Regions from separate parts of the Lysinibacillus sp. fls2-241-R2A-57 genome, predicted to be linked through region 2. Evidence: predicted binding sites of a transcription regulator. Region 2 holds the regulator's gene; the other holds the start of a gene.
What was found. Region 2 encodes LexA, which represses DNA repair genes until DNA is damaged. Its sites were predicted from a motif close to CGAACATATGTTCG; they were not measured.
Positions count from the first base shown of each region.

Region 1: the regulator LexA is predicted to act here: its motif matches at 2,141-2,154, upstream of parE (DNA topoisomerase IV subunit B).

Region 1 is NZ_JARVRU010000016.1:67,681-71,113, forward strand. Features, by position in the region: gene parC (DNA topoisomerase IV subunit A) at 1-148, opposite strand, end outside; gene parE (DNA topoisomerase IV subunit B) at 145-2,121, opposite strand; gene plsY (glycerol-3-phosphate 1-O-acyltransferase PlsY) at 2,760-3,362, shown strand; gene QRN68_RS03280 (HesB/YadR/YfhF family protein) at 3,382-3,433, shown strand, end outside.
Region 2 is NZ_JARVRU010000002.1:16,011-19,443, reverse strand. Features, by position in the region: gene QRN68_RS00190 (prepilin peptidase) at 1-395, shown strand, start outside; gene QRN68_RS00185 (gamma-glutamyl-gamma-aminobutyrate hydrolase family protein) at 430-1,152, shown strand; gene lexA (transcriptional repressor LexA) at 1,397-2,014, opposite strand; gene yneA (cell division suppressor protein YneA) at 2,176-2,490, shown strand; gene QRN68_RS00170 (YneB family resolvase-like protein) at 2,487-3,149, shown strand; gene QRN68_RS00165 (GNAT family N-acetyltransferase) at 3,276-3,433, opposite strand, start outside.

The sequences.
Region 1 (3,433 bases), on a different contig from region 2:
CATATAAAATACGACGTTGCACAGGCTTAAGACCGTCACGTGCATCAGGCAACGCGCGGTCTTGAATAATATATTTACTATAGCGACCAAAGCGGTCACCCATTACTTCTTCTAAAGGTAAATCTTGAAACTTTTCTGTACTACTCATGCTTGGTCCTCCTCTTGTTGGATGAATTCATTATCTAAAATATTTGAATCATCCTCCATACCGAAGTCTACATTCGCTTCGATCCATTTACGACGCGGCTCTACTTTATCGCCCATTAATGTTGTGACACGTCTTTCAGCGCGTGCACCATCCTCAATCGTTACACGAATTAATGTACGCGTTTCTGGGTTCATCGTCGTATCCCACAGCTGGTCAGCATTCATCTCACCAAGACCTTTATAGCGCTGTAATATGTAACCCTTTCCAACTTTTTTAATGGCCGCTTGTAAATCATTTTCGGTCCAAGCATATTCAATGACTTCTTTTTTACCTGTGCCTCTAGATATTTTATAAAGTGGTGGTAATGCGATAAATACCTTTCCTGCTTCAATTAATGGTCGCATATAACGATAGAAGAACGTTAGTAGCAACACTTGAATATGCGCTCCGTCAGTATCCGCATCGGTCATAATAACGACTTTATCATAGGAAGAATCCTCGACAGAGAAATCTGTTCCAACGCCTGCACCAATGGCATGAATGATCGTTGAAATCTCTTCATTTTTCATAATGTCCTGAAGCTTTGCCTTTTCCGTATTAATAACTTTACCACGCAATGGTAAAATCGCTTGGAACGTACGATCTCGCCCTTGTTTAGCAGAGCCTCCTGCAGAATCACCTTCGACTAAATACAGCTCGTTTTTCGCAGCATTTCGAGATTGTGCTGGTGTTAGTTTTCCAGAAAGAATCGTACTGCCTTTTTTGCTTTTCTTGCCGTTTCGTGCATCTTCACGAGCTTTACGAGCTGCTTCACGCACTTGCTGCGCACGAATAGCTTTACGCACAAGAGATGCAGACAATTCAGCATTTTCCTCCAGCACATATAAAATTTGCTCCGAAACAACACTATCTACCGCCGAACGAGCCTCACTCGTCCCGAGCTTACCCTTCGTTTGGCCTTCGAATTGTAGTAAATGCTCTGGAATACGAACAGAAACAATCGCCGCTAAACCTTCTCGAATGTCTGTTCCTTCCAAATTTTTATCTTTATCTTTTAACAGACCAATTTTTCGTGCATATTCATTGAAAACACGTGTTAACGCTGCTTTGGCGCCTGTTTCATGTGTCCCACCATCGCGCGTACGTACATTGTTAACGAATGAAAGAATTGTTTCTGAATAGCCGTCGTTGTACTGGAAGGCGAATTCTACTTCAATTTCGTCTTGAATCCCTTCCACATACTTTACAGGATGAAGTACATCTTTTTCTTCATTCAAATACGCAACGAAAGCTTCAATGCCGTTCTCGTAAAAGAAAACATCACCTTTGCCTTCCTCGCGTTCATCGATTAACTCAATTTTTAAGCCTTTTAATAAAAATGCTGACTCACGTAAACGTTCTGCAAGCGTATCATAATTGTATTTTGTTACAGAGAAAATCGTGTCATCTGGTAGAAAATGGACAAGTGTTCCTGTTTGTTTCGTTTTTCCAATTTGTTCAAGCGTTGTAACTGGATGACCACCGTTTTCAAAACGTTGTCGATACTTATTGCCGTCGCGGTGAATCGTTACTTCTAAAAAAGTTGATAAAGCATTTACAACTGAAGAACCTACACCATGTAAGCCACCGCTCGTTTTATAGCCGCCTTGTCCGAATTTACCACCAGCATGTAAGACCGTAAAGATAATTTCAGGAGTTGGTTTACCCATCTTATGCATCCCTGTAGGCATTCCACGGCCGAAGTCTCGAACGCTGATACTTTGATCTTTATGAATAGTGACAATGATATGAGAACCAAAGCCAGCCAGTGCTTCATCCACCGCATTATCTACGATTTCATAAACTAGGTGATGAAGTCCACGGCCATCTGTAGAACCGATATACATGCCGGGTCGTTTCCGTACCGCTTCTAATCCTTCTAATACTTGAATGGCGTCATCATTATAGACGCTTGGTGACTGTTTATTCGCCAAAAAATTCCCCTCCAAAAAACAAACGCATGTTCTATTTATGTTCTCTTCCTAATAATAATAGCATTTCCTGTCAATAGCTAGTGACAGGCCCAAAAAAATTTTAAAATTTCCTCACAGCTTGGTCGTTTTGATCTGTTTACCAGAAGGAAAAAGAGTTGTCCTTTCCCTTAACGCATGGCACTATGCTTTAGTTGCATAAATACAACGACATATAGCTACCTTCTAGTCATTACTCTTATTCAAAATGATAACAGAAGCATTTGAATATCCACTGAAAAATATACAAGTACATAAATATAAGAATGGGTTTCTTCTGTCTAAAGAAGATTTATACTACTAGCTTATTCTAGAAATTAAAGATAGACTTCTATTCTACCAAATGAATGGATGATTGACAAAATTGCCTTTTTACCTATATTTTTAGAAAGGACTTCGGGCTGACTTGTCGAATCGTGTCAAAAAGCCTAACCTCCACTCAATATGCATATAAAAACCCTTAAAAATTATTATCTTTTGTATTGAATTCAAGATACACTAGGAAATCTCCTTCATGACATTGTAGATTAACGAGAAAAAGTGTAAAATACTTGTTACATATTATTAGTACCAAGTGATAATTAAATGAAAGGAGTCCAGCTATGTTAAATGGACTTATTATTTTATGTGCTTATCTAATCGGCTCTATACCTTCAGGATTATGGATAGGCAAAATTTTTTATAAAACAGATATTCGTGAACATGGTAGCGGGAATTTAGGGGCGACGAATACATTTCGTATTTTAGGGAAAAAAGCAGGAATAGTTGTTACAGTTATGGATGTTTTAAAAGGTACAGCAGCAGTATTACTCGTTGCACTGCCAGTATTTTCGGATGTATCAATTCACGCATTAATCCTTGGACTTGTAGCGGTTGTTGGTCATATGTTCCCTATCTTTGCGAGTTTCCGCGGTGGAAAAGCTGTGGCAACATCAGCAGGAGTCCTCTTAGGATATACATGGCCCCTATTTGTCTTACTATTTATTACTTTTTTCGTTACATTAAAACTAACGAAAATTGTCAGCTTAACTTCTATGATTGCCGCTTTAGTAGCACTAATTTATTCAATCGTTTATTATTTTGTTACAGGTGATATTGCGTTAGGTTTTTTAGTAGCATGTTTATTTAGCTTTATCATTTATCGTCACCGAGCGAATATTGGCCGCATTAAAAATGGGACCGAACCAAAGGTGAAATGGCTGTAACAAAGAGAGGAGCATACTATTGAATATTTTACTAACAGATGAAGCCCTGCAATGGTTTAAACGAGAGATGG
Region 2 (3,433 bases):
ATATGCTTATTCCCGATAAAATACTTTTATTCTTTTTACCATTACTAATTATTGGACGCTTAATATCGCCTTTGTCTCCGTGGTGGGATAGTTTCGTTGGTGCTGTCGTAGGTTTTGGCATATTATATAGTATTGCTGCCTTATCAAGAGGTGGTATGGGCGGGGGCGATATTAAATTATTCTTTTTACTTGGTCTCGTACTTGGCACAATACATACACTTCTGACACTATTTTTAGCAGCCGTGATTGGCATGATTGTTGGGATAGTGGTGTTAAAGGTACGCGGGCAGGGAAGGAAAACGCCTATACCATTTGGACCATCTATTGCGCTAGCAGCTATCATTGTCTATTTTTATGGAGCTGCGTTGATGAATTGGTATCTTGAATTTTGGTAAGTAGTAAATTTTGTGGATTTTTGGAGGGGATAATGTGAAATCAGTTATTGGTATAACGGCCTTTGCGGAGGATGATTTGTCCTCAAGATTGAATGCCGCCTACAGCAAAAGTGTCATTGAAGCTGGCGGTATTCCACTTATAATTCCGCTTGGCGTAGAAGAGGATGTAGCACAAATTTTATCATTGACAGACGGATTATTACTTTCGGGTGGACATGATGTGCATCCATTTCGCTTTGGTGCAGAACCTACACCAAAATTAGGGAAAGTTCATCCGGAAAGAGATTCAGTGGAGCTTGCCTTAATTGAAGCGGCCTATATTCGGAAAATGCCGATTTTTGGTATCTGTCGAGGGATTCAAATGCTCAATGTTGCGTTTGGAGGTACGATCTATCAGGATATTGAGAGCGAATATCATAGTCGTAAATTATTAAAGCACATGCAACAAGCGGCTCGAGGCGTTGCTACACATTATGTTCATGTTACACCTGATACTTTATTAACAACGATTATTGAGGAAGAGAAAATTGCTGTGAATTCATTTCATCATCAGGCCTTAAATATAGTAGCGGAAAAATTGAAAGTGGTGGCAAAATCAAGCGATGGTATCGTTGAAGCGGTAGTACACGAAGATTTACCATTTTGTTTGGGCGTACAGTGGCATCCAGAAGAGCTAGCTATGGCAGGAGATGAAGCATCGAAGAAATTATTCTCTGCATTTGTAAAGGCAAGCTTGAAATTCAAGGTAGAGGCATAAAGCTTTATATTGAAGGAATGAATTTGCGGGTACAATTCAAAATCCGAACGCAATTACGCCAAGAAGAAATCAACACTACATTATGGGGATAGGCTTAACTAAAGATATTGCAAAGAGTAAGGAATCCATTTTAAAGTGGATTCTTTTTTAGTTTTGTTCCATTAAAAAAATGGATAAGAAAAAGAGGTATATGCTCTTTTATGAACATAAAATCCTCTTTTAATACTTGAAAATGGAGATGCTTTTAGTGTACACGACGATAGAGACCAACAACTTGCCCCAAAATAGAAACTTGGTCTACGATAATCGGCTCCATTGTTGCGTTTTCAGGCTGTAAACGAAAATGATTTTTTTCCTTGAAGAAACGCTTTACAGTGGCTTCATCCTCTGCAGTCATTGCTACGACAATATCACCATTATTAGCCGTTGCTCTTTGTTTAACAATGACTAAATCTCCATCTAAGATGCCAGCTTCAATCATTGATTCACCCATAATTTCTAGCATAAATAACTGATCTTCACTTGTACCATAAATATCTGGAAGTGGGAAATACTCATCGATATTTTCAATAGCAGTTATCGGAGAACCTGCTGTAACCTTCCCAACAAGTGGGACATGTATAACATGTTGCTTTTGAATAGAATCCTCTGGCTCTAGGATTTCAATAGCCCGTGGTTTAGTTGGGTCTCGACGAATGAAGCCCTTTTGTTCTAAACGAGCTAAATGTCCATGAACTGTTGAGCTTGAAGCAAGTCCAACTGCTTCACCAATCTCACGTACTGATGGTGGATACCCCTTTGTGCGCACTTCTTCTTTGATGAACTCTAATATGGCTTCTTGTCTTTTCGAAACTTTTTTCATGATTGCTCACCTCTTTTTTCTAATCATTCTACTTATTAGTAGTATAACAGAATGCGAACACTTAAGCAAACATAGGTTCGAAAAGTGTTTGACAAAAACGTTTGTTCGCATTATTATGAGAACATATATTCCGAACAAATATTCTAAAAGGGGTTATGATTATGAACTGGTTAAAGAAAAATCCACATATTACTACTTTATTAGGGGCAAGTCTACTATTTGCAGCATATCTTTTTATAACAGATCCAGGCAATGTTACTTACACTGAAATTGAAATCGAACATGGTGATAGTTTATGGTCGTTAGCTGAACAATACTCTGGTAAAATGAAAACGGATGATTGGATTAAGCTTGTGAAAGCAGAAAATGAATTATCAAACGTTGATATTATTGCAGGTAAATCCCTAGTGATTCCAGTAGTGGGTGACCAGTCCAAACCCATAAATTCAATTGAAATTGCGAGAAATGAAAAATGATAAATACACTACAATCGGCTGTTGTCTATTGCCGTGTGAGTACAGAAAAAGAGACACAAAGTTCCTCGCTTGAACGTCAACAAGAGGAGTTGATGCGCTATGCTAAAGAGCAGGGCTACGAAGTGAAGAACGTTTTTAGGGATAAGCATAGTGGCTATGATGTGGAACGTGATGGCTTACTTGAAATGCTCGACTTTATTAAAGAAAAAGAAGTTAAAGCATTATTTGTACAGGATGAGACACGCTTAGGACGTGGAAATGCTAGAATGGCAGTATTGCATTTATTACAAAAAACTGAAACGGATGTTTTTTCTATGCGAGACGAGGGCCCTGTACAATTAAATGAAATGGATACGATGCTCCTAGAAATTTTAGCGATCGTAGAGGAGTACCAACGCAGAATTCATAATGCTAAAATACGTCGTGGCATGCGTCGTGCCGTTGAAAATGGCTATCGTCCTGAAAACAATTTATCAAATCGTGGAAATCCTAATGGTCAAGAACGTAAGGATGTACCTGTAGAAGAGATTATTAAGCTACGTAACCGAGGCTTCACTTTTGAGGAAATTGCCGTAACACTAAGAGGTCTAGGCTTTGATGTAAGCAAAGCAACTGTCCATAGGAGATATCGGGAACATCAAGAGATTAATAGCAAATAAAGTGACGTATCAATCAGTGGGAGCTTAGTCATCCCACTGATTTTTACTTTAAATAGCTAAGATTGAGGTAATGCAGAGAAGTGGCGGATTCCACCATAATCAATTAACTATAGTATAAAGAACTAGTTATGCCCATTCCTCATCTAAGACAGCATAGTAGTATTCATCCCACCACTCATCTCCGTTAGGAATACATTTTTTAAAATAACCTTCGCGTCTCATACCGATTTTTTCCATCACTCGATAGGATCCGATATTTTCTGGCTGGCATGTTGCAATAATTC